4 regions of the Sphingobium sp. B8D3A genome follow, and region 2 is predicted to be linked to each of the others. Evidence: predicted binding sites of a transcription regulator. Region 2 holds the regulator's gene; each other region holds the start of a gene.
What was found. The regulator LexA, encoded in region 2, represses DNA repair genes until DNA is damaged. The targets are predictions, from matches to a motif close to GTTCCNCNCTTGTTCT.

Region 1: the regulator LexA is predicted to act here: its motif matches at 1,959-1,974, upstream of M2342_RS05805 (putative DNA modification/repair radical SAM protein).
Region 3: the regulator LexA is predicted to act here: its motif matches at 2,612-2,627, upstream of M2342_RS13740 (ImuA family protein).
Region 4: the regulator LexA is predicted to act here: its motif matches at 2,203-2,218, upstream of M2342_RS01260 (MmcB family DNA repair protein).

Annotation. Positions count from the first base shown of each region.
Region 1 is NZ_JAOQOS010000001.1:1,263,137-1,270,554, forward strand. It holds gene M2342_RS05800 (UdgX family uracil-DNA binding protein) at 1-718, opposite strand, end outside; gene M2342_RS05805 (putative DNA modification/repair radical SAM protein) at 715-1,956, opposite strand; gene purC (phosphoribosylaminoimidazolesuccinocarboxamide synthase) at 2,147-2,926, shown strand; gene M2342_RS05815 (glutaredoxin) at 2,973-3,752, opposite strand; gene M2342_RS05820 (MerR family DNA-binding protein) at 3,821-4,225, shown strand; gene M2342_RS05825 (sensor histidine kinase) at 4,230-5,534, opposite strand; gene M2342_RS05830 (response regulator transcription factor) at 5,608-6,273, opposite strand; gene M2342_RS05835 (hypothetical protein) at 6,322-6,639, opposite strand; gene M2342_RS05840 (SIMPL domain-containing protein) at 6,698-7,418, opposite strand, start outside.
Region 2 is NZ_JAOQOS010000001.1:2,356,041-2,363,458, reverse strand. It holds gene M2342_RS10995 (citrate synthase) at 1-36, opposite strand, end outside; gene gltX (glutamate--tRNA ligase) at 55-1,512, opposite strand; gene M2342_RS10985 (ComEC/Rec2 family competence protein) at 1,626-3,698, shown strand; gene lexA (transcriptional repressor LexA) at 3,723-4,427, opposite strand; gene M2342_RS10975 (bestrophin family protein) at 4,553-5,449, opposite strand; gene M2342_RS10970 (GFA family protein) at 5,644-6,132, shown strand; gene M2342_RS10965 (DUF6984 family protein) at 6,275-6,622, shown strand; gene mfd (transcription-repair coupling factor) at 7,062-7,418, opposite strand, start outside.
Region 3 is NZ_JAOQOS010000001.1:2,965,221-2,972,638, reverse strand. It holds gene M2342_RS13750 (error-prone DNA polymerase) at 1-383, opposite strand, end outside; gene M2342_RS13745 (Y-family DNA polymerase) at 380-1,954, opposite strand; gene M2342_RS13740 (ImuA family protein) at 1,836-2,609, opposite strand; gene M2342_RS13735 (nuclear transport factor 2 family protein) at 2,866-3,354, shown strand; gene M2342_RS13730 (hypothetical protein) at 3,351-4,346, shown strand; gene M2342_RS13725 (hypothetical protein) at 4,350-5,309, shown strand; gene M2342_RS13720 (sulfatase-like hydrolase/transferase) at 5,358-6,818, opposite strand; gene M2342_RS13715 (LysR family transcriptional regulator) at 6,919-7,418, shown strand, end outside.
Region 4 is NZ_JAOQOS010000001.1:242,300-249,717, reverse strand. It holds gene acs (acetate--CoA ligase) at 1-1,551, opposite strand, end outside; gene M2342_RS01260 (MmcB family DNA repair protein) at 1,658-2,191, opposite strand; gene M2342_RS01255 (cell wall hydrolase) at 2,297-2,917, opposite strand; gene M2342_RS01250 (DUF1491 family protein) at 3,092-3,433, opposite strand; gene M2342_RS01245 (PaaI family thioesterase) at 3,430-3,942, opposite strand; gene M2342_RS01240 (PTS sugar transporter subunit IIA) at 3,902-4,369, opposite strand; gene hpf (ribosome hibernation-promoting factor, HPF/YfiA family) at 4,551-5,138, opposite strand; gene dnaQ (DNA polymerase III subunit epsilon) at 5,206-5,907, opposite strand; gene coaE (dephospho-CoA kinase) at 5,935-6,540, opposite strand; gene M2342_RS01220 (shikimate dehydrogenase family protein) at 6,563-7,387, opposite strand; gene M2342_RS01215 (Maf family protein) at 7,384-7,418, opposite strand, start outside.

The DNA of each region.
Region 1 (7,418 bases), 1.1 Mb from region 2:
GCATTTCCTTCACCATCATCGCCACCTTGAGGCGCGCCGGATTGAAGATGGAGGCATAATAACGCTGCCAAAGCCCTTCGATCTCGTCTTCGCCGGGGGCATCCCGGGCGTCGGCGCTCGGTCCCTCCGCAAGTTGGGTGCCATCCCAATGCAGGCTGAGATCGGGCGTCAGGATGGACCAGCGCTGGCTTGCAAACCGGTTGAGGAAAAACGGGGCATTGGCGCGCACGATGGCATGATCCGGCTCGAACCAGGCGACGTAGCGATCCGTTCCATCAGGATCATGGGCCAACCGAAACCGCACGAAAGCCCGCATCTTGTGAATGTCGCGGCGTACCTGCCGCTCCAATTGTGTGAGGGCGTGCACATCAGCATCGCTCGTCTTTTCAAGCAGGTGCGGATCGCTTTGCAGACGCCACAGCAGGCGATAGAGCAGCGCCAACCGTGTATTCGAGCTGTGCAGGATCACCTTGCGGGCCAGCTCGATGAAGCGCTTGTTGGCCGTGACCGGGCGGGGTGATGGAGCCGGTTCAGGCGTGTCTTTGGACGCGAACAAATCCCGCCCGCCGTCCGTTGCCGCTGCCCAGCGGATATGCTCCGGAGTGACGCCCTGCGAGACCAGGGCGCGGGCCAGCTCACGCCATGTGTCGAAATCATGGGCGTCCTCCAGCTCGGCATTGAACAGCGCCGGCTGATCTTGGAGCGGGGCCGGCCTCACCCGAACAGTTCCATCTGGCGAGGTGGCGGGGCCAGCCGGGCGCGCAGGTTTGCCGTGTCGATCAAGCCTGTCGGGCGCCAGTCGGCCGTGACGATGAACGGCCGCAACTTCGTCACCGTGCGGGTGAGCCGGGCGAGATCATCCAGCCGCAGGCGATGATGGCGGCGGGCTTGCAGGATGGCAGCCACCGCCCGCGTGCCCAGTCCCGGCACGCGCAACAGCTTCTCGCGCGAGGCCAGATTGATGTCGACCGGAAAATCCTGCCGGTGCCGCAAGGCCCAGGCCAGCTTGGGGTCAATGTCGAGCGCCAGCATCCCGTCATCGTCGGTCGCGGTCTGCACCTCGCTGGTCGAAAATCCGTAGAAGCGGATCAGCCAGTCGGACTGATAGAGCCGATGCTCGCGCATCAGCGGCGGTCGCTTGAGCGGCAGGACGGCGCTGGCATCGGGGATCGGGCTAAAGGCGGAGTAATAGACACGGCGCAGGCGATGGCGGTGGTATAATTCGCTGGCCCGGCCGATGATCTGCGTGTCACTGGCGCCATCCGCGCCCACGATCATCTGGGTGGATTGGCCGGCGGGCGCGAACATCGGCGCATGTTTGAAGCGTTTGCGCGCATCCTCCGCCTCGACCATGGCCGAACCGAGCCGCGCCATCGCGCCTTCGATCTGCCCGCCATTCTTGTCGGGCGCCAGATCGGTCAGGCCGCGTTCGGTCGGCAGTTCGACATTGATCGAGACGCGGTCCGCCCACAGGCCCGCCTGCTCGACCAGTGCGCGGTCAGCCTCGGGAATGGTCTTGAGGTGGATATAACCTTTGAAGCCATGATCCTCCCGCAACGCGCGCGCGACCTCGATCAACTGCTCCATCGTGTGGTCGGCAGACTTGATGATGCCGGAGGAGAGGAACAGGCCCTCGATATAATTGCGCCGGTAGAAGTTGAGCGTCAGCTCGACGACTTCCTGTGCCGTGAACCGCGCACGACGCACATTCGAGCTCTTGCGGTTGACGCAATAATGGCAATCGAAAATGCAATGATTGGTGAGCAGAATCTTCAGCAGCGAGATGCAGCGCCCATCCGGCGCATAGGCATGGCAGATGCCCATGCCTTCGGTCGAGCCGATCCCCTTGCCGTCGCGACTGTTCCGCTTAGCGGTGCCGGAGGATGCGCAGGAGGCATCATATTTGGCGGCGTCCGCAAGGATCGCCAGCCGGTCGGTGATCGTCTCCTGTTTCATTTGTTCTTTATATGTTCCAGGGCGATGCCCGGCAAGCGCCGAGCGGGCCAGCCCGGCTCCGTTCGTCTGAAAATTGCACTGCCATGTGCCTTGCGCTATGCGCTGGGGAAGAGCCCCGGTGTCCGCTGATCCTCGCTGATTCGCGCCGCCGGGGCCTTGATTTTTACAACTGATGAGTAGGCACCCGCACATGTCCCGTCGTCGCCAGATTTATGAGGGCAAGGCGAAGATCCTCTATGAAGGTCCTGAGCCCGGCACGCTGATCCAGTATTTCAAGGATGATGCGACTGCCTTCAATGCGCAGAAGAAGGGGACGATCTCCGGCAAGGGCGTGCTGAACAACCGGATTTCCGAGCATGTCTTCACGCTGCTCGCGAACATCGGCGTGCCCACCCACTTCATCAAGCGGCTGAACATGCGCGAGCAGCTCATCCGTCAGGTGGAGATCGTGCCGATCGAGGTCGTGGTGCGCAATGTTGCCGCCGGCTCCCTGTCCACCCGGCTCGGCATCGAGGAGGGCACGCAGCTCCCCCGCACGCTCATCGAATATTATTACAAGGATGATGCGCTCGGCGATCCGCTGATTACCGAAGAGCATATCGCCTGCTTCGGCTGGGCGAGCCAGGAAGAGATGCACGACATCGCCGACATGGCGATCCGCGTCAACGACTTCATGAGCGGCTTGTTCGCCGGCATCGGCATCCGTCTGGTCGACTTCAAGCTGGAGTTCGGCCGCATCTGGGATGGCGATTTCTCGCGCATCATTCTGGCCGACGAGATCAGCCCCGATGGCTGCCGCTTGTGGGATATGGCCACTAACGAGAAGCTGGATAAGGACCGCTTCCGCCGCGATCTGGGCGGCGAGGTCGAGGCCTATCAGGAGGTCGCGCGCCGCCTTGGCCTGCTGCCCGAGGGCCTTGAGAACGACGTTCTCGATCTGGAGAGCCACCGCAAGAAGCGCGGCAAGTAAGAGGATTGGGCCGGGCGCTTATCAGCGGCGCCCGGCACCCGCGCCTTTACATCGGCGCGCCGGGAAGAACCCAGGCATTGAGGCCCATCCACAGGGCCATGGCGACCATGAACAGGTCTTCGGTCAGCGAGACGAAGCCGAGTGGCACATTGGTTCCGCCGCCGACGCAGGCACATTTGAGGCTGCGTTTCTCCACATAGACGGCCTTGTAGATCGAGACCGCGCCGATGCCGCCGATGAACGCGGCGACCGGTACCGAGAGCCAGGGCAGGGCCCCCGCGAGCATCAGCACGCCGGCGGCCAATTGGGCGAACGGATAGATTGAGGCATAGGGCACCCATTTGCGGGCCAGCAGATCATAGCCCAGGAACATGGTCGCGAACCGATCCACATCCTGCAGCTTGAGCATGGCCAGCAGGATCATCGTCACGGAGATGAAGCGCTCGAGGGTGAGCAGGCTGAGCAGCGGCGCGGCCGTCAACAGATCGATCGTCAGCGCGATCAACGCCGCGACAGCGAACACGACCAGAACAGGCGTATAGCTCGTCGCGTTCGGATCCTTGACGCTGAGGCCCAGGAAGCGGCGCAAGTCATCATGGCCACCGATCCGCTGACCGTCGATGAACACCTGCGGCGTGGTGGTCACATAATGCTCGGCCTTGAACGCTTCCTGCTGGGCGCGGGTTTCGATCCAGCGATCCTCGACATCATAGCCTTTGCTGCGCAGCAGGTGCAGCGCCTTGAGGCCATAAGGGCAGATGTGGCCGGGCATCACCATCCGATGGAGAACGGCCTTACGGCTGCTCGTGGCGCGGGGTTCAGGCATTGACGCTCATCCTTGCTGAGAAGTCCATGCACCCCATATAGGGTCTGTACCACGGTACGGAGTCAAGCATGGCGGCGATGAGCATTTCGGGTCTGGCGAAAGCCGGCGGTGTGGGGGTCGAGACGATCCGCTTCTATCAGCGCAAGGACTTGCTCCCCACGCCCGAGAAGCAGGCCAGCAACGACCTGTCTGGGGGCATAAGGCGCGATGGAGAGGAGGATGTCCGGCGGCTGCGCTTCATTCGGGCGGCGCAGCAGGCCGGCTTTACGCTGGAAGAAATCCGCACGCTTTTGTCGCTCGATGCGGGGCAGGATCGTGCCCGCGCGCGCGCCTTGGCGGAAGAGCGGCTGGTCCAGCTCGATGAGAAGATCGCGCAACTCGAAGCGGCCCGCGCCTCGCTGCGCCAGTTGGCGCGGACCTGTGCCCGTTCCGAAGAAGGGCCGTGCCCGATCTTGCAATCCTTCGGCGTGTAAGAGCTTATCCGGCGGGGAGGCGCAGGCGCACCATCAGGCCGCCCAGATCCTCGCTCTCGTCCAGCGTGACCGAGCCACCGTAGATTTCCGCGACATCGCGGACGATGGCGAGGCCAAGGCCGGTACCGGGCTTGCCGCTATCCAGCCGCACGCCGCGATCGAAGATGCGTTCGCGCGCGGCCTCGGGAATGCCCATGCCGTCGTCCTCCACGAGAATGTCGACCCAGGGCGTACTTTGCACCACGGTGACGAACACGCTGCCACCGCCATATTTGGCGGCATTCTCGACCAGATTGCCAAGCAGCTCGTCCAAATCCTGCCGCTCGACGCGGACGACGGCCGTTTGCGCGCCGTCGCGGTCAATGCGGACGTCCGGGTAGAGGCGCTCCACCGCGCGCTCCACCGCTTCGAGGCTCGGCCACACCAATGTGCGGCTCTGCGCCGCGCCGCGCCGGCCGAGGGCACGGGCACGGGCGAGATGGTGATCGATCTGGCGGCGCATCGTCCCGGTTTCCCGCACCACCGTGGTGGCGAGGTCGGGCGACTGGGCCGTCGCGGCGTTCATCACGACCGTCAGCGGCGTCTTGAGCGCGTGGGCGAGATTGCCGGCGTGGCGGCGGGCTTCCTCCGCCTGCTGCTCGTTATGGGCGAGCAGCGCGTTCAATTCCTCGACCAGCGGCTGGACCTCCCGCGGGAGCGGCACGGTTACGCGGCTTTTCTCGCCATCCCTCATGCGCGCGATTTCGCGGCGGATATGGCGCAGCGGCCGCAGGCCGAAGAACACCTGCAAGCCGGCCAATATGATCAGCCCGACGCCAAGAATGACGAAGCTGTTGAACAGCGTGGCCCGCAGCGCGTGGATCTGCGCGTCCAGGCCCTCGCGGGCCTGCGCGACAATGAAAATCCACCGCGTATTGCTGCCCGGCAGGATTACGGTGCGAGCCATCAGGCGCAGTGGCTCGTCGGGGAACTGGTTGCTGTCCATCCCCTCGCCGGGATTGGTGGTCATACCCGGCGTGACGCGGATCGCGCGATCCCACAGCGAACGCGAGCGCCAATCTTCATGGCCCTGACCGCTGATCTGGTAATAGAGCCCGCTTGCCGGCTCCAGAAACCGCTGGTCGGCCAGCGGGCGGTTGAACAGTACTTCGCCTTCCGGGCCGATCTCCGCCGAGGAGATCATGGCGGTCAGCACATAGGACAAGCCGTCATCGAAGGTGCGCGTGACGGTGCTCACCAGCACCCGGTCGAGCGCCAGCGCGCCGCCGAGCAACAGCAGGCCGATCCAGATGGCCGAGATGCCGAGAATGCGGCGACTGAGCGATCCGGTACTGCGGCTGGAGGCTGGCGGGGGCGCCGTCTCCGCATCGTGCGGCGCCGGTTCAGCCAGCGGGGTCCTCCAGGCTGTAGCCCAGACCGCGAATGGTGGAGATCACATCGGCACCCAGCTTCTTGCGGATGCGCGTGACGAACACTTCGATGGTGTTGGAATCCCGGTCGAAATCCTGATCGTAGATATGCTCGATCAGTTCGGTGCGGCTCACCACCTTGCCCTTGTGGTGCATCAGATAGGAGAGCAGCTTATATTCCTGCGCGGTCAGCTTCACCGGCTCGCCGTTCAGCGTGACCTTGCCCGAGCGGGTATCCAGCCGCACGCTGCCGGCGATGAGCTCGGACGAGGCATTGCCGGACGAGCGGCGAATGAGCGCGCGCAGGCGGGCGATCAGTTCCTCGCTCTGGAACGGCTTGGCGAGATAGTCGTCCGCACCGGCATCGAGCCCCGCAACCTTGTCGGACCAGCTGTCCCGCGCTGTCAGCACGAGCACCGGCACCGCCGAGCCTTCCTTGCGCCAGCGGTCGAGCACAGTCAGGCCGTCGATTTCCGGCAGGCCCAGGTCGAGGATGATCGCGTCGTAGCTCTCCGTCGACCCCAGGAAATGACCGTCCTCGCCATCGGTCGCCAGGTCGACGGCATAGCCGACGCCTTCGAGCGTGGACTTGAGCTGTTTGCCCAAGGTCGGCTCATCTTCGACGATCAGCAGACGCATGGCTTTTCCTTTCCGAATGAGGGAGCGTGCGCAGGCGATCCGGCCGGATCAGCGCGTCCGTCCGATGATATTGCCGGTCTTGCCGTCCACATCAACCCAGATGACCTTGCCATCCTGCTGGAGGAACTGCATCCGGTACACGCCTTCGCGAACGGATGGAGCGACGCCGACATATTGGGCGTCGCTGATCTCGCGCTCGACACGACGCTTGATGATCGAAAACGGCATCACCTCACCATCGAGCATGGCGCGCCGCGCCGCCCGCTGGTCATCGCCCCGCGCAAAGCTCTGCGCCGAAACCGGGAGGCTGGTGGCCGCCAGTGCCATCAGCCCGCCGAGCAGAAGAGAGGATGAAAGATGTTTCATGATGCCGTGTTAGCCATCAAGCATTGAACAAGCGCTGAATGTCCCATCTGTCCCCCGTTCAGGGTTCCAGCATATACTGGACGTTGAGGGAAATCGAGGTGGCGATCTCACCGGGCTCGATCTTGGTCTGCGGTGCCGCTGCAGCAGAGTCGCGCATAGCCATCATCGGCATCGGCGGCGGCGCGAAACCGCCACCTTCGGAGATGCTCACCAGGCGCGCGGTGCGGAAGCCGGTCGCCTGCGCATACAGGTTTGCGCGGGCCTGCGCGGTTTTTAGCGCCTTGGTGCGGGCCTGATCGAGCAGCTTGTCCGGCTCGGCAATGCCAAAGCTCGGGCCGTTGATGTTGGTCGCCCCGGCGGCGACCAGCGAGTCGATCAGATCGCCTGCGCTATCCAGCTTGCGGACCGCGACAGTGAGCTGGTTGCTGGCTTCATAGCCGATGAAGCGCGGACCTTTGCCATCTGTGCGGTCGCTATAATCATATTGCGGGTTGAGGTTGATGCCGCTGGTCTGGATGTCCTTGCGGGCGATGCCAGCCTTCACAAGCGCAGCGATCAGCTTGTCCATCTGGGTGGCATTCTGCGCCATCGCATCCTTTGCTGACATCGCGCGGGTCTGCACGCCGGTGTTGATGGTCGCCATATCCGGCGCGCTGTTCACCGATTCACTGACGCTGAGGCTCAGTAGCGGGCCCTTGGCAGCCTGGGGTGCCGGCGGTTGCGGCTGGGCCGAGACGATCGCCGGCGTCATGAGAGCGGCAGTTGCAGCGAGCAGAATT
Region 2 (7,418 bases):
GCCCTCGACGGTCATTTTGACTGTGCTGTCGCTCATTCCTTCACCCCTTATTGCTCAAATTTGCGGCCCGGACCCGGAAGCCTGGAGGAGTCCGGCCTGATCCTGCAGGCGGCCCAAGGTTTCGTCCCGACCAAGATGGAGTAGCACGTCGAAGATACCGGGCGACGTCGTCCGTCCCGTTAACGCAACGCGCAGTGGCTGTGCAATCTTTCCAAGGCCAAGGCCTGCCTCTTCCGCGATCGCGCGTATGGCCGCCTCAAGCGACTCAAGTGACCAGTCGGGCAGCGCCCGCAACTGCTCGACCACCGTGCCGAGCAGGGCTCGGGCATTTTCGTCGAGTAGCTTGGCGGCAGCCTCCTCGACCGCGAGCGGCCGTTTGGCGAACAGGAACGCGGCGCCGTCAGTCAGCTCCAGCAGCGTCTTGGCGCGGGGCTTGAGCGCGGGCATGATCGCCGCAAGCTGGTGCAGCCGGGCCTCGGCGGCGGCATCGTCGGCCAGCGGTTCCATCCGCTCGGCGACCAGCAGAGCGAGGCGACCGTCATCGGCCTCGCGGATGTAATGGCCATTCAGATTCTCGAGCTTCTTGAGGTCGAATCGCGACGGCGAGCGACCCACGCCCGGCAGATCGAACCACTCGACGGCCTGCTCGCGGCTGATGATCTCATCATCGCCATGACCCCAGCCGAGTCGCAGCAGATAGTTGTTCACCGCCTCGGGCAGCATGCCCAGCTCGTCACGATAGGCATCGACGCCCATGGCGCCATGTCGCTTGGAGAGCTTGGCGCCATCCTGCCCGTGAATCAGCGGGATGTGCGCATAGACCGGTTCGGGCCAGCCCATCGCGCGGATGATGCCGAGCTGGCGGAAGGCGTTGTTGAGATGGTCATCGCCACGGATCACATGAGTGACGCCCATGTCATGATCGTCCACGACGACGGCCAGCATATAGGTGGGCGTGCCGTCCGAGCGGAGCAGGATCATGTCGTCCAGCTCGGCATTCTGCACGACCACACGGCCCTGCACGGCATCTTCGATGACGGTTTCGCCCTCGCGGGCCGCCTTCAGGCGAATGACATAGGGGGTATCGCCGCCTTCGGAGGAATCGCGGTCGCGCCAGCGCCCGTCGTAGCGCATCGGCTGACGCGCGGCGCGTTGCTGCTCGCGCAGGGCTGCCAGCTCTTCGGGAGTCGCGAAGCATTTATAGGCATGGCCGGCGTCGAGCAGGGCGTTGGCGACCTCGGCATGGCGTGCCGCACGCGCGAACTGGAAGACCGGCTCGTCATCGCCGGCGAGGCCCAGCCAGCTCAAGCCGTCGAAGATCGCCTCGATCGCGGATTCGGTCGAGCGGGCGCGGTCGGTATCCTCGACGCGCAGCAGGAACTTGCCGCCGTGGTGACGAGCGAAAAGATAGTTGAACAGCGCCGTGCGTGCGCCGCCAATGTGGAGATATCCCGTAGGCGAGGGGGCAAAGCGGGTGACGACCGTGCCTGTTTGTTTCCGTCCTTCTGCCACGCTATGCCTGCTTTTCCCTTATGTCGCGGGTGGGTTTCCTAGTGAACGAGAATGCCCCTAGCACGCCTTTTCCGGCTCGACAAATACCGTTGTTGCGCCGCAGCAGTGTCTGGTTGGGACGGCTTCACGCGCGGACGGAATCGGTGCTGGAGGCCGAGCGGGCGCAGCTACCGCTGTGGGTGCCGATCCTGCTGGGCGCCGGGATCATCGCCTGGTTCACCTTGCCTGCGCCACCGCAGTGGATGGCGTGGATCGCCTTCTGGCTGGGCGCCGCCGCTGCCTTTGGCGCCGTGGGGCGCGGAGGGCGATTGCCTGCTGCGCTGGCCATCGGGGCGGTGCTGTTGGCGGCGGGCTGTCTGCTGATCTGGGCCAAAGCGCTGCTCGTGGCGCAGCCGCCACTTTCGCGCGCCGCGGTGGTGGAGATGGAGGCTCGAGTCCTCTCGGCAACGCCCTTGGCTGCCCGGGGACTGGTGCGGCTGGAGGTCGCGCCGCTGTCCCGCCCTGACCTGCCGGCGCGGGTCCGCATCAACGCGGCGCCCGATCAGATGGCAGAGGAGATTGCCGCAGGGGACCGCATTGCCGTCCGAGCGCGGCTAATGCCGCCTGCACCGGCTGCCCTGCCGGGCGCTTATGATTTTGCGCGGGCGGCCTATTTTTCCGGCCTCGGCGCTACCGGGCGGGCACTCGGCAAAGTGCAGCGCCTCGATGCGGCAACCGCTGGCGGGGATGCGCGCGCGTCACTCGCCCACCACATCGCCGCGCGGTTGCCGGGGCCGGAAGGGACGATTGCGATCACGCTCGCCACGGGCAATCAGAACTGGATCAGCGAGGCGGATGCGGACGCGATGCGGCGCAGCGGGCTTGCCCATCTGCTCTCGATCAGTGGCTTGCACGTCTCCGCGCTGATCGGCGGCGTGATTCTCATCATGGTCAGTCTGCTTGCGCTGTCGCCGACCCTTGCGCTGCGCTGGCCGGTGCTGATGATCGCCGCCTGCGTGGGCGGCGCGGCGGGCATCGGATACACTGTGTTCACCGGGGCGCAGGTGCCGACGATCCGCTCCTGCATTGCCGCTCTGCTGGTGATCGCGGGCATGGCTCTGGGCCGCGAAGCAATCGGGCTGCGCTTGATCGCGACCGGCGCGCTGATCGTGATGATCTTCTGGCCCCAGGCTGTCATCGGCCCTAGCTTCCAGATGAGCTTCGTTGCCGTGACCGCAATCGTGGCGCTTTACGAATATCCCCCCGCACGGCGGCTGTTCGAGCGACGCGACGAGGGGCGGATAAAGCGCTGGACCCGCAGCCTCGGCGCCTTGCTGGCGACAGGTTTGCTGGTGGAGCTGGTGCTGACGCCGATTGCCTTCGCTCATTTTCATCGCTCCGGCCTGCTGGGCGCTGCGGCCAATATGATCGCCATTCCGCTCACAAGTTTCGTGGTGATGCCCGCCGAGGTGTTCGCGCTGGTACTCGATGCCGTCGGGCTGGGGGCTCCGGTCTGGTGGGTCGTCGGCGTGGCGCTCAAATTCCTGCTGTGGATTGCGCATAGTGTCGCCAGTCAGCCCTTTGCGACGCTGTCGCTGCCCGTCTCCAGCGGACTGGCCTTTGCGCTCGCCATGATCGGCCTCTTGTGGCTGATGCTCTGGCACACGGCGCTGCGCTGGTGGGGCTTGCCTCTGGTGGCTTTGGGTTTTCTTCTGACATTTCTGGCACCGTCCGCTGATGTGCTCGTCACCGCCGACGGCCATCATGTGGCGGTGCGCCTGGGCGACGGGCGGATGGCACTGCTGCGGGACCGAAGCGGGGACTATGTTCGCACGACTCTGGCCGAGGCGAGCGCTTATGACGGCGAGTTTGCGTCCCTCGCGCAGGCGCCGGACACGCGATGCACGCGGGACATGTGCGCGATGACATTGCCGGGCCGTACCGGCCAGCCGCCGGTTCACCTGCTGATCAGTCGCTCGCGCTTGCTCGTTCCCTATCCCGAGTTGGTGGCCGCCTGCGCACAGGCTGATCTTGTGATTGCCGACCGACGCCTGCCGCCCGGATGTGTGCCGCGCTGGGCAAAGCTGGATCGGCCCGCACTGAGTGCCATGGGGGGCGCACTGGTCCTGCTGGACAGCCGGGAGATCGTGCCGGGCCACGACCCGCGCAGTCGCCATCCCTGGATAGCGGGCACCGGCTCGCGCTAGAGCCAGCGTCCCAAACCGCCCGTCTCAGTTATAGCGCCGCAATAGCCCTGCGAGCCGACCCTGAATGCGCACCTGCCGCGCCTCATAGGTTTGCGGCTCATGATCGCGATTGGCGGGGTCGAGCCTCACCTTGCGGCCGTCATGATGGAAATATTTGAGCGTCGCTTCATTCTCGTCGATGAGGGCAACGACGATCTGGCCATCGCGCGCCGTCTCGGTCCGTTGGATCAGCGCGAAGTCACCGTCGAAAATCCCTGCTTCGATCATCGAGTCACCGGAGACTTCCAGAGCGTAATGATCGCCGGCGCCCAGCAATGCGGCCGGGACGGGCAGCATGGTATCGCTCTCCATTGCCTCGATGGGAAGACCAGCAGCGATACGCCCATGCAGCGGAATTTCGATCACGTCATTGGCGGCGATGGGGATCGTCCGCGCCGGCGCAGTGGGCACCTTGCGCAGCGGGGTCACGTTGGTGGCCGCCGCCGGCTCTTCCGTCCGCTCCGCCACGGGCATACCGTCCGGCAATTTGAGGATTTCGAGCGCCCGCGCACGATTGGGCAGCCTACGGATGAAGCCGCGCTCTTCCAGCGCGCTGATCAGCCGGTGGATGCCGGACTTCGACTTGAGGTCCAGCGCCTCCTTCATCTCCTCGAAACTGGGCGAGACGCCACCCTGATCGAGATGCTGCTTGATGTAGCTGAGCAGTTGCTGTTGCTTGGCGGTCAACATGAGTGGTTCCCCAATATGGAACGGACGGAGAACGTTTAGGAAACGAATCGAGCCACGTCAACACGGATCGGCCGAATATCTCGCGTTTCGGTGGGCTGGCGCTCCAGCCTTGCGCTAGCGAGCGATCAGGTCAGGATGTGCTGATCGGGCGCGATGGGCGCGGGGAGATCAGTCGCGCCGAGGCGGGCGAGCATTTCGCGTTCCACCGTCCGCGTCATAGCATCGAGCGGCAAATCGTTGGGATCATAGCCGAACGGGTCTTCCAGCTGATCGCCCAAGGCGTCCAGCCCGAAGAAGGTGTAGCTCGCCACCAGCACCGGAATGAGGGCCCACCAGCCCAGCGAACCAGCCAGGGCGAAAGGCAGCAACAGGCAGAAGACGTAGGTCGTGCGGTGGAGAATGAGCGAATAGGTGAACGGTACCGGCGTGCTGGCGATCCGCTCGCAGGCCGCCTGCACATCGCTGAGCGCCTTGAGCTGCCCCTCGATGAGCGAATGATGGATCGGGTTGATCCGCCCGTCTGCGGACAGGTGCAGGCAGTGCGCGCCCATCTCGTAGAGCACGGTGTCGGTAGGGTTCGGGGAGGTGCGCCAAGGCCCATCCTTTACCCACCTGCCGATCGCGGCCGCCTCGTCATGCTGGCGCAGGCGGGAAGCAAGACCGTTGGTGAAGCCGCAGATGCCGCGGAGCAGCGGGGTGCGTTCCTCCTCAGGCAGCGAGGAGGTGAGTCGCGCGAAGGAGCGGCTCGCGATGATCAGCGCGCCCCATTGCTTGCGACCCTCCCACCAGCGATCATAACAGGCGCTGTTGCGGAAGCTCATGAAGATGGAGAGCGACAGGCCGATCAGCGCGAATGGAATGCCGCTGATCTGCGCGAACAGCCCGGGCCAGGCGCGCGCCGCGAGAATGGCCGCCACGCTGGCCACGGCGATGCCCGCCAGCCGATGCTGGATATGCGGCATGATCGTGCCGCGATAGGCGAACAGCACTTCGAGCAAGCCAAGGCGGTTGCGAACGATCACGGGCGGACATCTCCTGCCAGGGCACGCGGCCACCGGACATGGGCCGGGCACCGGGCGCGCTCGCCATGCGGAGGATGCGCGCGCAGATCAAGGATTAAGTGGCCGCAAGGGGAAGCGCGCAATGGGCGCTGAGGGAACCGGCGGAGATAAGAGCGGTTCAGCTCGAGAGACGATCACCACAAGAGGACCGTGCCATGCCCCTCAAGCTCGAAGGTTCCTGTCGATGCGGCGCCGTGCGCTTTTCCGTCGACAGCCACGCGCCGGTGCCATTCCTGCGCTGTTATTGCTCGATCTGCCGCAAGACCGCCGGCGGTGGCGGCTATGCCATCAATCTCCACGCCGACAAGCGCACGCTCAAGGTGCAAGGCGAGACCGCCATCTATCACGCTACGCTGGACGATGGTGAAGGCAGCTGCCAGGTCAGCACCGGCGAGCGGCACTTCTGCCCGTCCTGCGCGAGCGCGCTCTGGGTGTTCAGCCCGGAGTATCCTGACCTGCTCCACCCTTTCGCTTCCGCGATCGACAGCGATTTGCCCAAGGCGCCGTCGCTCGTGCACATGATGCTCGGATCAAAGGCGAATTGGGTCGAACCGCAGATCGGGCGGAACGACCAGTGCTTCGACGGCTATCCAGACGAGGGGCTGGAAGACTGGCACCGGGCGCATGGGCTATGGATTGAATAGGACGGTTCGGGCGGGACGCTTCCAGGGGCGGCCGTGAAGTGGGTTGGTGGCAAGAACGTCAGCTATCATCGGCAATCTTAAAACCTGCCTGTCCAGATACCATGTCATTGCAGTCAATATTGAATCCCTTATTTGACGTTAAATGCACTCTGCACGTCGCCCTCTTAAGCCTGAAGAGCGGGCGTTGGTTGCCTACCTTTGGGAGGTGAACGAGTGCAGTAACGCCCTGCCGCCTGAGCTTCTCGTTGAGGAGATGGATGATGGCGGGATGGGAAGCCTGTCATTTGTATCGCAAAAGCTCGAACGCACATATGGAGGCGAGGCTGGCTCTTGCGGCTTTTACGACGAAGATGGGATGCAAGTTAGGGTTGGGTTGATTCTGGACCAAGACGGGGATCTGTACGAACTTGATCTTTGGAAGGTTGATTTCAGCCCACTTATCAAAATCCCTGAGCCTTGTTCATTCTTCGACAAACGCGTTCCGGCTTGAGCGGCCGCTTCCCACGCTAGAACATGTCGTTCACCGATCCTTCGTCACCGCTTCAAAGCGGCTACGGCTGTGGTCCGACGTTGGTGTTGAACACGGACTGATCAGGCGCGAAGCGATTGTCGGAATTCCCTCCGTTCGTCCTGAGTAGCTGCTGAGCTTGTCGAAGCGGCGTATCGAAGGACCGGCCCGTGCACTGGGATGCTTCGATACGGCTCTTCGATACGCGCCTGCGACGTTCCTCAGACCCTACTCAGCACGAGCGGTAAAGGTAAGAAGGCCGATTTCCATAGCTTGTTCGCAGGCGGGGAGCTTTTATCGACAGCAGCCATGATGGCTCCTCAGTGTCGAGGAAAGCTCACAATCCGGATTCTCTGCTTCGTCCCTTCAGCGCCGCCCCAACACATGCTCCACATCGCGCGCCGTCGCGGTAATCCACCCCTCAACCAATACTCTTCGCCAGCCCCTGGCTCAGCTTCAGCGCCCCATTCAACCGTGCCTTCGGGTCGCCCCAGGCGCGCTGGATGACCAGCTTGCTGTCGGGCCGCAGCTTGGCGATGGCGCCGAGTTTCTGGACGTAGCCGATCAGGCCGGGAAGATTGCGGCACTGGTCGTTCTGGAAGCTCACCAGCGCGCCGCGCGGGCCGATGTCGATCTTGGCGATGCCGGCCTTGCGGCAATTGAGCTTCACGTCGATTAGGGTCAACAGATTCTGGGTAGGGTCCGGTAGCGGGCCGAAGCGGTCGATCAGCTCGGCGGCGAAGGCCTCGATGGCGCCCTTGTCCTCCAGCTCGTTGAT
Region 3 (7,418 bases), 610 kb from region 2:
AGGTCGTCGGCATGATCGAGCAGATCCGGCAGATTGAGCGTGCAATCACCCTTTTCCGCGCGGCGGTTGCCCAGCGTCAACAGCCGCGTCAGCCGACCCCAGCCATGGCGGGTGGCGGGATAGGCGACGATATCCGGCGTCCCATCCGCAAAGACCAGCCGCGCGCCGACGGCGAGGCGGAAACCGGTGGCAGGCCCGCCGACCTCCCGCCAGGCCACATGCGCGCGCACCACGCCGGCCACCGTGTTGCGATCCGCAATGCCCAGCCCGGCCATGCTCAGATGATGCGCCTGCGCCACCATATGCGCGGGATGCGAAGCGCCGCGCAGGAAGCTGTAATTGGTGGCCGCGACCAGCTCTGCGAAAGGGGGCGGGTCGCTCATGCGAACAGCCCGTGGAGATACCAGTTCGGATCGGGCTTTTCATCATAAAGCCCATGGCGGAAGATCCAGTAGCGTCGCCCGCGCACGTCCTCGATCCGGTAATAGTCCCGCGTCAGCCCGGCCTTGCCAGGGGCTTCACCGCCCTTGCGCCGCCACCATTCGGAGGCGATCCGCTCGGGGCCTTCATAGAGCCGCACCTCGTGCAGCCTGCGTTTCCAGCGGAAGCGGTGCGGCGGGCCGTCCGGCACTTGCGCGATCACCTCCACCGGCTGCGGCGGATCGAACAGGAACAGCGGCCGCAAGGGCGGCTCGCCCACCGGCGGCGTGGGCCATGGAAGGGGCGCACGGGCGTGGATCGCCGGCAAGGCAAGCTGCGCCTGTTCGGGAATATGGCTGTCCTGCGGCTCAAGGCGACACAGGCTGGCCGGCCCCAGGCGGGTGCTCAACCGGTCGATCAGATCGGCCAGCGCGCCGGCATCCTGCTCGCTGCCATCCAGAGCCGGCTGGCTGGTGCCGAGTGGCTCGGTGACGGGTAGGAACAAGGTGATGCGGTCATAGCCAAAGCCGGGGTCGAGCGGATCGGCCAGCGTCCCGATGCGTTCGTCGAACAGGCGCAACACCGGCGCCGGATCGCGCGTGGGCAGACCGGTCTCGATCGCCAGCCGATGGCGCGCGCCATCGCTGCGGAACAATGTCAGGACAAAGCGCCGGCCCCCCAGTCCGCGCTCATCGAGTGTCCGGGCCGCCTCGCGCAGCAGGTCGAGAAAACAGCCGGCGATGCTGGCCTGCAAGGCAACCGGCTCGGCAAAACGGCGCTCGAAATGGAGTGGCTCGGGCTGTGCGAGCGGATCGATCGGCGCCTGTTCCTCGCCCAGCAGGCGGCGCAAGGCAGTCACCGCGTCCGCCCCGAATCGCGCGGCGATGCTGGCGGCGGCCCGCGACGCCAGATCGCCGATGGTCTTCAGCCCGGCGCGGCGCAAGGCGAGCGTCGCCTCTTCGTCCAGCCCCAGCGCCAGCACGGGCAGCGCCCGCAGCGCCTCCCGCTCGCTGGTGACGGGCAGGCGGGCATGACGGGCCAGCGCCTGCGCGCCCTGCGCGGTAGAGGCTGTGGCCATGCGCACGCTCATGCCAATCGCGGCGAAGGCATCCTCGGCCTGCGCGGCCAGGCCTGCCTCGCCGCCGAACAGATGGTCGCTTCCCGCAATATCCAGCGTTATCCCATCGGGCGGGGCGAGGGTGACATGCGGTGACCAGGCGATGCAATGCCGGGCCAGCCGCTGCAGCCAGTGACGGTCGGCCTCTTCGTCCATGTCGGCCACGATGAGGTCGGGCTGCAGCGCGCGGGCATCGGCCAGCGTCTGGCCCGGCAAGATGCCGAGCGCGTGGGCCTGCGCATCGACGGCGCACAGCCGCAATGCGCCCTTGATCTTGGCGACGAGAACCAGCGGCCCGTCAGGCTGCCCGCCGGTCCCCGCGCTGTCGATCCCCTGCTGAATCCGCAGCCTTTCTGTGGGCAGGAGCGGAAACCACAGCGCCAGATAGCGCCGCTTCACGGAACAAGCGTCGGTCACGGTCCCACTCCAGCCGCCAGGAAAGGCCGCAAGGGCCGGAACGCTGGCGCAGCAAGGTCACATCGAAGGTCGGCAGTCCGGGCGCATTGCCTGGCAGCGCGAGCGAAGGTGCGGCGGCCACCTGCCAGCGGGTCTGTGCCGCGCTGGGCACGGGCGGCGCGTCCGGGCGCAGCACCAGCAATGTCACGCCGGATTTCTCTGCCGCCAGAGTCAGGCGGCGGCTGGCGGTCAGGTCCAGCGCGGGCATCGGCCCCCAGCCTTCCACCACGACTGCGCTCAGGCCAGAGCAGCGCAAGGCATCCACGGCCGCGCGCAGCAGGTCCATGCCGTCCCTGACGGTGCCGATCAGCCCCAGGCCGGGGGCGCCGCCCAGTTCGGCCCAGCCATGGCCCTGCGCCACGCCGCCTTTTCGGCTCGCCTGTCGCTCGCGGAGCCACAGCACCTTGCCCTCGGCCTCGCTCAGACCCGTCGCCAGCGAGACGACGAAACCCGCCGCTGCCGCGACATCGTCCACCTCTGCCGCATAGACTTCATGCACCCGCCCGCGCGCCAGCCCGCCGCCCAGCAGCGTATCGATCGCGGCGATGCCGAACGCCTTTCGGGAGGGGGCATCCGGCATCGCGTGATCGCACAAAAGGGCAGGGGCGAGTCTCATATGTTCCTATTATGTTCCTATTCTGAGCAGGGTCAAGGGATCGTTCCGACAGCTTGTCCGATCGCGGCCCAAGCCACTGGAGTCGAACGATCATTGGTCCGTCACGCCTCTGACAGAGGGTCACAAGGGCGGTTCCCTCGCCGGGCATTTCGCTTGACAAGGCAGCCCTGCAGGACGGAATAAACTACAACGACGTATCACGATTTATCCGCTGCCCATGCGGAAGCTGCACGTCATGAGGGGGAGATTACAGGGGATGCGGTTCAGCTCAGCCGTCGGCAAAGCGCTCATACTTGCTCTGTTCGGATCGCTCGCCCAAACGGCTGTGGCGGCCGAGAATTGCCCGTCGCCGGGCATGACCAAGGCCGATTTCGAGCGCTATTTCCTCTGTTTCAATGCGCGCGATTATGCCTGCTTCACCAGCTATTACGATGCCGATGTCGTCTTGGTGAAAGGTGGCAAATGGCCCGATCTCAAGGGGCGCGAGGCGATCATCGCCTTCTATCGCGACGTCGATGCCCGTGGGCTGCAGGAGCATGTCACCCCGCACGCCATCGAGGTGCAACCGCAGGGCGCGACGGTCGATCTGGAAGCGCATTTTCAGGCCACCAGCGACTGGCCCGACTTTGGCTCGCGGCCCTTGAAGGCGGGCGATGACTGGCGGTTGCGCGGCGTGCTGCTCTACGAGATTCCATGCGGCAAGATCACCCGCATCCGGCCCCGCCCGCGTCCCGTGCAGCCATGATCGCGCGTCCCATCCGGGGGCTGGCCGCGATGGCCGCGCTCCTGCTCGCCGCCCCGGCAATGGCTGCCGGACCTGCCGCACCGGCGGCCTGTGACCGCACCTGCCTCACCGAGATCATGGACCAGTATCTGGCCGCCATGGTCGCGCGTGCGCCCGCTCGGGCGCCGATGGCAGCGCAATATCGCGCGACGGAGGATGCGCAGGAGGTCCGTCTCGGCGCGGGCCTGTGGCAGACGGCGACCGGCCTCGGCACCTATCGCATCGACCTCGCCGATCCGGTGAGCGGCACCGTCGGCTATATCGGCGAGGTGCTGGAAGGGGAGGGCAAGGTCACCATCGCGCTGCGCCTCAAGGTGGCGGATCGCAAGATCACCGAGGTGGAGACGATTCTCGGGCGCGGGCGGGTGCCGGGATCATCGATCGTGCCGGCGCCGCGCGCGTCGTTCCGCAATATCGTTCCGCCCGCCGAGCGGCTGACCCGCCAGCAGATGATCCAAACGGCCAATGCCAATTTCGACGCACTGCTCGCGGCCGACGGCTCCCTTTATGCGGAGGATTGCCAGCGCATCGAGAATCGCATGGCGATGAGCAGCAATGCGGAACTCAACTATCCCATCGGCACGATCCCCGGCGTGCCCAAGCCGCATTTCGGCAGCATGGGCTGCGGCCAGCAGATCAGCCTGCACCTCTTCGACCAGCTTGACGCGGTCGAGCCCCGCCGCTTCCTCCTGCTCGATGAGGAGAAGCAGCTCGTCTTCGGCGTCTATGTCATGCGCTGGTACAAGAACGGCCGGTGCAACGAGATCCCCGGCTATGGCACGATCTGCCATGACAAGCCCCGCCAGCCGGTCTCATTGCTCAACGCGGAAATCCTCGGCGTGCGCGGCGGCAAGATTCACGAGGTCGAGGCGATCTTCAAATTCGCCGCTTATGAGGCCGACAGCGGCTGGCAGGGCGATCTGCGCGATGCCGGGTCCGGCGGGGAGAACTGAGCGATGATCCGCTTTGCATGGCGTGCCGCCGCCCTCGCGCTGCTGCTCTCCCCCGGCTTGCCGACGCTGGCACGGGAGGTCGCGCCTGCGTGCGACCGCGCCTGCCTCTATGCGCATGTGGACCGCTATCTCGCCGCCGTCGAGCAGGGGACGCCAGCCGGTCTCGACCTCGCACCGGACTTTCGCGCCACCGAGAATGGCGTGCCGGTGGCGCCGGGCGAGGGGCTCTGGCAGACGACGGATGGCTATAGCAGCTACCAGGCGCGCGCCGCCGATGTGGCCGCAGGCCAAGTCGCGGTGCTGGGAGAAGTGAAGGAGGCCGGCAAGACCGTCGGCTATGCCACGCGCCTCAAGATCGTCGCCGGGCGGATCGCGGAAGCCGAGACGGTGATCGGCCGGTCATTCGCGCCGCAGCATCCCTCCATGCCGACCGAGGTCAGAGCAGGCCTGCGCACCATCGTGCCCAAGCGCGAGCGCCTGTCCCGCGCCGAAATGATCGCACTGGCCGACCGGAACTTCGATAATATGCTGCGCAACAAGGGCGATCATTTCGCGCCGGATTGCCAGCGGATCGAAAACCGGATGCCGATGAGCGGCAACCCGCAACTGGCCTATCCCGTTACGCCCATCCCCGGCAAACCGCTGCCGCATTTCGGCAGCATGAGCTGTCAGGCGCAGGTGGAGGCGCATCTGTTCGATACGCTCGATAAGGTCGATCCGCGTCGCACTCTGGTGGTGGATGAGGAACAGCAGGTGCTGTTCGGCGTGTTTTCCCTGCGCTTTTATGGGCGGACCGAGTGCAACGACATTCCGGGCTATGGTCGCACCTGCCCCGCCAAGCCGAGGGGGCCGATGTCGCTGCTCAGCGGCGAGATGCTGGGCATGCGGGGCGGCAAGGTGCGCGAGGTCGAGCTGATCTTCACGCGCCTGCCTTATGAGGCCGGGCAGGGCTGGGCACCCTGAGCGGGCGGCGCCGCAGGACACCCGAGCCTGCCTATCCCGCCACGCCCGTCAGCGCGGCTTGACGCTGTTCTCCATCTTGGCGCCGAAGTGATCGGCCAGGTCCTTGCCGGTGAAGCCATGGGTCGATGAATCCGGGTCGAGCGGCAGCATCTGGCTGTCCCATGCGTCATAGGCCGCCTTCACCTGCGCCATTTTCTCCGGCATCCGGTCCTTGAGGTTCGCGCGCTCCATCGGATCGTCGGCGACGTTGAACAGGAAGCTGTTCTGGAGAATCTTCAGATACTTCCAATCGCCCATGCGGCAGGCCTGCTGGTCCAGATTCTTGTAGCGCCAGCACAAGGTCCGCTCGCTCTTGCTGGAGGGGTCGGCGAGGTAAGGCAGCAGATTGATGCCGTCGCTGGGATAGGCCGGGTCCGGCGCACCGCCGGCCGCCGCGAGCAGGGTCGGCAGCCAGTCCATGGACATCATCACCTGATCGCTGGTGACCCCGGCAGGCACATAGGCCGGCCAGCGTACGATCGCGGGGATGCGAAGGCCACCTTCCAGCAACTCGGTCTTGCGACCCGTGAACGGCCAGGTGTCGGAGAAGCGCTCGCCGCCATTGTCGCTGGTGAAGATCACGATGGTATCGTCCGCGATGCCAAGGTCGTCCAGCCGCTGCAGGATGCGCCCGACCTGCATGTCCAGCCGCGTCACCATCTGGGCATAGATGCGCTGCGAGCCGCCGTCATAATGCATCAGCGCCGTCGGCTTGCCATCGGCATCCAGCCTGGTGGCCTCGGCCTCGTCGCCCGGCCCCTCCCAGGGCCAGTGCGGCGCGTTGACGTGCAGCGAGATGAAGAAGGGCTTGTCGCCCTGGGCGGCGGTGCTGATCGTCTCCAGCGCGCGCTCGGCCAGAAGATCGGTGAGATAGCCTTTCTCGAAGACCTCGCGGTCATCGTCCCACAGGTCGTGACGCCCGGCATATTTATGCGTGAAATAGTCCACGCCGCCGCCCCGGAATCCCCAGAAATGGTCATAGCCGCTCTTGAGCGGGCCATATTTGGGCAGGGCGCCCAGATGCCATTTGCCGATCAGCGTCGTCCCATAACCCACCGCCCGCAGCAGCGACGGGAGAGTGGGATGCTCGGGTGGCAGGCCGACAGGGCGCTGAGCGAGCGGCTCCTCAAGGCCGATGGGCAGGCGGTTCTGATAACGCCCGGTGATGAGGCCCGTGCGCGTCGCCGAGCAGACGGCGGAATTGGCATAGCCTTGCAGGAAGCGCATGCCGTCCGCCGCGAGACTGTCGATCGCCGGGGTTTCATAGTCACGCCGACCATAGCAGGAGAGGTCGGCATAGCCCATGTCGTCGGCCATGATGAACAGGATGTTCGGCTGCTTGCGTCGATTGCCCGATGCCTTCTTAGGCCGCGCGGCCTGCGCCGTCGAACCGGCCCCCACCATGCCGGCGCCGATGACGCCCAAAGATTGGCCGAGCACGCTGCGGCGAGTCACGTCAAGGTCGGTCAACTTGGGTCTCCGTCTGACTTTCGCTCATGTGGCAGCGATTGAACGGGCGAGGCAACAGATGTACGGGCAATGGCATTTATAACGCACAGGCTATGGCTGAATGATGAGTGTCCTGCAAAGCCTGCCATTTACCCTGCGCCAGCTGGTGATCTTCGAGACGCTTGCCGAGACACGCAGCTTCGCCGGCAGCGCGGACTTGCTGGGCATTTCCCAGGCGTCGGTGAGCAGCCAGTTCAAGGCGCTGGAAGCGCAGCTCGGGGTCGCGCTGATGGCCCGCAGCGCGGGGCGGCGTCCAGAACTCACGCCGGAGGGCGACCGCTTCCTCGCCGACTTGAGGATATTTTCCAGCGCGGCCGATCAACTGGCGGCACACCGCCTGCGCAGGCCCGGCCCGCGCGAGATCGTGCGCTTTCGCATTCTGCTGGGGCAAGGCCTCGCCGATCATTATGTGCGGCCAAGGCTGGACAGGTTTCTGGCGGCCCATCCCCACATCGTTCTGGAGTTCGACACCCGCATTCCGAGCCACGAATCGACACTCGCGGCCAGCAGTGGCACCTATGACTTCGTGCTGATCCACCAGCCTGCCGATGAGCCCGTGGC
Region 4 (7,418 bases), 2.1 Mb from region 2:
GATGACGTCATCGACCCGGCCGGTGATCCAGTAATAGCCATCCTCATCGCGCCGGCAGCCATCGCCGGTGAAATATTTGCCGGGATAGGTGCTGAAATAGGTCTGGAAGAAGCGCTCATGATCGCCCCACACGGTGCGCATCTGGCCCGGCCAGCTCTCGGCAATCACCAGATTGCCCTCGCACGGGCCTTCGAGGACCTTGCCTTCGGTATCGACGATCTGCGGCACCACGCCGAAGAACGGCTTGGTGGCACTGCCGGGCTTGAGGTCGATCGCGCCGGGAAGGGGCGTGATCATGTGGCCCCCCGTTTCGGTCTGCCACCAGGTGTCCATGATCGGGCAGCGCCCGTCGCCGACGACGCGGTGATACCAGTCCCACGCCTCGGGATTGATCGGCTCGCCGACCGAACCGAGAATGCGCAGGCTCTTGCGGCTGGTCTTCTCCACCCAGGCATCGCCCTCGCGCATCAGGGCGCGGATCGCGGTCGGCGCGGCATAGAAGGTGCTGACGTTAAACTGATCGACCACCTGCCAGAAGCGGCTGAAATCGGGATAATGCGGCACGCCCTCAAACATCACCGTCGTCGCGCCGTTGGCGAGCGGGCCATAGACGATGTAGCTGTGGCCGGTGACCCAGCCGATATCGGCGGCGCACCAATAGATATCGCCGGGGCGGTAATCGAACACGTAATGATGCGTCATCGCCGCCCAGAGCAGATAACCTGCGCTGGTGTGCAGCACGCCCTTGGGCTTGCCGGTGGAGCCTGAGGTGTAGAGGATGAACAGCGGATCCTCGGCGCCGATTTCCTCGGCCGGGCAATCGTCCGAGACGCTGTCGCGCAGCACGTCATACCAATGATCGCGGCCCTCTGTCATCGCAACGGCATTGCCGGTCCGGCGCACCACAATCACCGATTCCACGCAGGTGCAGTCGTCCAGCGCTTCATCCACATTGGTCTTGAGCGGGATCGTCTTGCCCCCGCGCACGCCCTCGTCGGCCGTGATCACCACCGTGGAATCGCAATCGGTGATGCGCCCCGCCAGACTGTCGGGCGAGAAGCCGCCGAACACCACCGAGTGGATGGCGCCGATGCGGGCACAGGCGAGCATCGCCATCGCCGCTTCCGGGATCATCGGCATGTAGATGGTGACCCGGTCGCCCTTGCCGACGCCTTGCGCCTTCAGCACATTTGCAAAGCGGCAAACTTCCCCGTGCAATTCGCGATAGGTGATCGTGCGGCTCTCATCGGGATTGTCGCCAGCCCAGAGGATCGCCGGGACATCGCCACGCTCCGCCAGATGCCGGTCGAGGCAATTGGCCGCGATGTTGAGCGTGCCGTCCGCAAACCATTTGATGCCAAAATCGGCTTCATGGAAGCTGGCGTCCTTGACCTGGGTGAAGTCCTTGATCCAGTTGAGCCGCGCCGCCTCCTTGCGCCAGAAGCTGTCCAGCTCTGCAATCGATTGCGTATAAAGGCGTGAATAATCGTCACCGGTCACATAGGCGCGCTCGCGCCAATTCGCAGGCACAGGGTAAAGGGGCTGGCTCACGCACTTCTCCAAAGACTGTTATGCGCCAACCTTAGCCGATTTGCCGGCCATGCCAAGTCCATCGCGGGTGGCACGGAATGCCGGTCCAAGAAGCAGGCGCCCAGTCTCAGGCGTCGTTGCTCCACAGCAACTGGCCGTCCGGATCGGTGATCTGGGTCAGCCGGCGCGCTGCCCGCCGCGCAAGCCGCTGCACTTCGACCTTGCGCCGCGCGGGCGCCAGAGGTTCGCTGGGCGCGGGGCGGAGGATTTCGGCATCATATTGGTCGGCGACGATAAGGCCCGTGCGCCCTGGCCACAGCGCCTCGGACTCGAACAGCGTCAAATCAAAGCCGGCTGGCACGGCCCAGAAGTAGCGATCGCAATAATCGAAATAGTCCGGCCACTTGCCGTCCCCGAGCAGGTCGGCACGGCTGCATTTGATTTCCACGGCAATGATCTGGCCGCGGGCATCCACGGCCATAATGTCCAGCCGGCGACCATTGGGGAGCGGCACTTCGGAAATGCCGAAAATATCGTGGCGCGCAAAGAGACGCAGCACCCCGCGCGTGACGGCCAGCGCCGTTCCATCGGTCAATGCAGGATCGCAGGCGATCGCAGGTTCAGGCACAGGTTCAGGCGCAGGTTCAGGATGTGAGGCCATGAGGCGGGATTAGAACACAATGGGAACAACTGCAAGCCGAGCTCAAACGAGGCGGGCCGGCCCAGCGCTCTGCTGACCCGGCCCGGCTTGTGATGATTGGTTGGTTCAGCGGTAGAAGATGTGACCGCCAATGCGCGTGAGGCGATCATGCTTCCAGTTCGGCGACACGCGCGCGGAATGGAAGAACAGGGCGCCTTCGACCGGGTTGTCCCAGCTTCCATCAAGAGCGATCTGGGCGATGGCGCGCGCGGTGCGCCACTGACCGGCATGGGTCGGCGTGGGCAGCTGGCCCTGACGAACGAAACTGAACTGACCCGGCTGCGTAACGACGCCGCACAGGCTGGTGGGGAAACGCCCGGACCGCGCCCGCTCGAGCACGACATTGGCGACGGCGAGCTGGCCGGTCAGGCTCTCGCTGCGCGCTTCATAATAAATGGTGGTGGCGAGACATTTCGCATCAGCGTCGGAAATCTCTTCGACATTGGCCTGCTGGACCAATTCGGCCAGCGAATCGACAGAGTCGGCAGAAGCGGCTTCGTTCGGAGCCGTCTCGGCATCGGGTTCAACCGTTGCGGGGGTCGTCAGGCTTGCAGCGACGACGGCGGGAACCTCGAGCATGGTCGAGAAACCTTGGCGGGCTGTCCCCTCAGGAGCAGCAGCCAGAGCGATTGTGGACGAGAGAAGTCCAACGGTCGCCACGATGGCGACCACGACACGATTGGGCATTCATTCTCAGTACTGTGCGGTGGGTCGGAGATCGGAATGCAGGTCGCATCTATCGTGCGACGCTCAGCGCTCCGGTCCGCCCCCCGTCTGCGTGTTTGCGATGACCTGTCCCCATGACGGCCACACGCAACCTGCGCGAGTTGGTGGGGCCTTTGGCCGCTCAGCCGGGAACTGTCAACTCGTGCACAGTATCTCGGCGGCGAGCCGTTCCCCGTCTGCGACATCCAGTTCCACGAACCAGATATCGGGGTCCACCCGGGTTCTTCTATCTATATATTGTGATATTTCAGAGTCTTGGGTTAAATCCCGAGGCCCGCAGGGGGTGAGCGAAAGAGTCCCGTCAAGGGACGTAACACGCTCAAAAAGCCCGATTGTCCGGCCGCGATCCACCGCCTGCACGACGATGGTTCCGCTCAACGGCTCCCCTTTGTGAAGCACGGTGCCATGCCCCCCCTGCGCCTGGACACGGCGCAACAGAACCCCGATGAGGATCTGGCTCGTCAGGCGCGCGGTCACCGGTCTCCTGCTTCCGGGCGCACATAACCCGGCAGGCCGACCAGCGGAATGGTGGAGCGCATGAACGTGCCGGTACCGCGACCGACTTCCTCGCCCTCGGCATCGACAAGGCGTGCCTCGGCGACAAAAACGCGCCGCTTGCCGCTCAGCCATTTCCCTTCCGCTACGATCGGCCCAGCCTTGAGCGGGCGGGTGAACAGCAGGTTGAATGCGGTGGTGAGGAGGAAGCGATCCGTGACGAGGCTGTTGGCGGCATAAAAAGCCGCATCGTCCAGCATCTTGAAATACAGCGTGCCATGGGTGGCGCCTGCGGCATGGAAATAGTCCGGCGTCACGTCGATGACGATGCGCGCCTCGCCGGGGGCCGAGATATCCAGCCTCGAGGGGAATAATCCGTTGATGGGCGCCGAGGCATAGAGCCGTTCGAGCGCCCGGAAATGCGCGGCCTCGCCGGATGGCGGCGTCCCGTCAGGCTGCGTCACGCGACTCGCCGCCGGCGAGCAGGGCATAGAGCGCGGCGTCCGAGCCAACGCCCCGAATGCGCGCAAGATGGCGCTCGTTGCGCAGCAGGCGCGAGACGCGGGCCAGGGTCTTGAGATGCTCGGCGCCGCTATCCTGCGGGGAGAGCAGCATGAACACAACATCTACCGGCACATCATCGATCGCATCGAAGGGGATCGGCTCGGCCAGCAGGACCACCGCGCCATGGACGCTCTCAAGGCCTTCCAGCTTGGCGTGGGGAATCGCGATTCCGCCACCAAAGCCCGTCGAGCCAAGGCGTTCCCGCTCGGTGATGCGCTCGACAACCTCGGCGGCATCGAGCCCATAGGCATCGGCCGCCAACTGACCCAGCTTCAGGAAAAGCTGTTTCTTGTTAGGAAGGGCCACCGCGGACGAAACAGCGTTCGCCGCGAGCAAGTCGCTGAAATTATCCATGTTCAACCCGTGTCCTGCGGCCGACCTGGGGATTTCTGCGCCGGGGTGAAGTCCACCCATCATGGCCGCCTGGAGAAAACTTGGCCGGCTGATAGGCGCAAAGGCCATTCGGGTCAACCGGTTGCCGGGCACGGGGTCAGAGGAGGGAGGGCTGCGCATCGCGCGCAGCCCTCGATCGCATTCAGGCGCGGGGCGGCTCCACCCAGCCGATGGTCCCGTCGGTGCGACGATAGACCATGTTGAAGGTGGCCGTGCTGCTGTTGAGGAACATGAGCGCATTGGTGTTGCGCAGATCGAGCATCATCACGGCGTCCGAGACGCTGGCGCGCGGAATATCCACGCGCATCTCCGCGATCACCACCGGTGCGTCGACATCCACTTCCTCTTCCGCTTCGCTGGACTGGAAGACCACATAATTGGCATCGTCGATGCCGGGCGCATCGCGTTGGGCTTCGGCGGCGAGCGCCTGGCTGTGGCGATCCTTCAGCCGCCGCATGTAGCGGCGCAGCTGCTTTTCGATGCGTTCTGCGGCCTGATCGAAGCAGACATGGGCGTCATGGGCCTCGCCCGCGCCCTTGAGGATCAGCCCTGCCATCACATGGCAGACGATGTCGCAGCGAAAGGCGCCATGAGGCGCGTTGCTGAACGTCACGCTGGAGGAGATGGTGCGCGAGAAATACTTGTCGGCGATCGCCTGCATCCGCTCGGCAACATGCGCCTGAAGCGCCTCGCCGGTGTCGACCTGATGACCCGATACGCGGATTTCCATCTGATTTCTCCTTCTTGTTGGACCTGATGGTCTATGAACGTGGCGCGCCGCCTAGTGAGGATAATCCTCAGGCCGGGCGATCGAGCCACAAAGGGTGATCGATCTTTTCCAGAAACGCGGCATGGCGCGCCAGTTCCTGCGGGCTCGGCGAAAACAGACGGGCCGGGCGGAACGGGCGGGCAGCCGGAATGGCCATGGATTGTGTGGTCGTTACGGTGACGGTGATCTGTTCTTCCGCCATCAAGGTGAGGCCGATCTGACGCCCGCCGGTCAGCTCTATATACAGCTGCGCGAGCAATTCCGCGTCCAGCAACGCGCCATGCTTGATGCGGTGGCTGCGGTCGATCCCGTAGCGGCTGCACAGGGCATCGAGGCTGTGCTTGGCACCGGGATGAAGAGTCCGCGCAATCGTCAGGCTGTCGATCATCCGCCCCATGTCGACGGTGGGATGGCCGCACCGCTCCAGCTCGGCGTTGAGAAAGCCGAAATCGAACCGCGCATTGTGCGCGACCAGCATGGAATCGCCGAGAAACTCGAGCAACTCTGCGGCCTTGCTGCCGAACAAAGGCTTGTCGGAGAGAAAGCGCGCGGACAGCCCGTGAACCGCCTCGGCCGAGGCGGGCATATCGCGCTGGGGATTGAAATAGGCGTGGTAGGTTTCGCCGGTCGGGATGCGATTGATCAGCTCGACACAGCCGATTTCGACAAGACGGTCACCGCTGAGCGGATCGAAGCCGGTGGTTTCAGTATCGAAGACGATTTCACGCATCGTGGCATTTCACTCGTTGGGGAGGCATTATCGGACCAGCGCCGTGCGAAGGCAAGCAACGAGACGAAAAATCCGCGCTCTCATCCGCCATTTGGGCTGTGCTGTATCCAGCACCAGGTCAGCGCGGCGTCGCTTGAGGTGATCGGGAAGCTGACTGGCCTTGATGGCTTCAAACCGCTTTACCGTCATGCCGGGCCGGCGAAGCACGCGCCGCCGCTGGAGAGACGGCGCGGCGGAAACGACGACGACCATGCCCATGTGCCGCTCGCCCCGCGTTTCGAACAGCAGCGGGATATCGAGAACGACCATCGGCCGGCTGCGATGACGGCGCAGAAACGCTGCGCGTGCCCCGGCAACGGCGGGATGCACGATCCGCTCCAGGGCCCGCATTTCCTCCGGCTGACCGATCACCCGGGCACCAAGCATCCGGCGATCGACGCCAGCAGCGCTGGTCGTGCCGGGAAAGCGCGCTTCAATCGCGCCGAGCAAGGCGCCACCCGGCCCCTGCAATTGATGGACTGCGGCATCGGCATCGAACACCGGCACGCCCGCTGCGCGAAACATGGCGGCTGCGGTCGATTTGCCCATGCCGATCGATCCGGTCAGTCCGATGCGGAATGGACGATGTCTCACGCGCAGACCCGACAAGCGGCGGTCAGGCAGGCACGAGCAGGCGTTCGCGCAACTGCGCATCCAGCTCGCGCGGCGGCTGGGCATCGAAGAAGATGTCAAAGGCGAGCGCGGCCTGGCCGATCAGCATCTCCAGCCCATCGATGCACATGAGGTCGCGCTTGCGCGCCGCCGCCAGCAGCGGTGTTTCCAACGGGGCATAGACGATGTCGTAGACCATAGCCTTGTCAGGCAACGGTGACAGATCGGGCGTCCATGCCGGCTGCCCGACCATGCCGAGCGAGGTGGAATTGGCCAGCAGATCAGCTGCCGGCAGTGCCGCATCGAAGCCCTGCACCCGGCCGGCCAGACCCAGCCGGTCCATCAAAGTCTGCCCCTTGGCGGCATCACGCGCGACGATCGTCAGGTCGGTCACACCCACGGATCGCAAGGCGAACCCGATTGCCTGCGCCGCACCGCCGGTGCCGGCGAGAATCGCGCTGGTGCCGCTCCAGCCCCGTGCCAGCAGCGGTTGGAGAAAGCCGCCGGCGTCGGTGTTGGTGCCGATCAGCGGCCCGCCGGTTTCGCAGGCCACCGTGTTGATGGCGCCGATGCGATCACGCACCCCGCCGGGATCATCGACATAATCCAGAGCCGCGATCTTGTGCGGAATGGTGATATTGCAGCCCAGCCAGTCCGGATCGGCCCGGCGCCTGAGGAAATAGCCGGCCAGGTCCTCCGGCGCGACCCGGGTCTTGCGATACTCCGCGTCGATGCCCAGCTCTTCCAGCCAGAAATTGTGGATGACCGGCGACTTGCTGTGCGCGATGGGGTCGCCGATCACTTCGGCATATGGTTTTCCCTGACTCATGCCGGCAAGATAGAGCGCACGCGCAAATAGT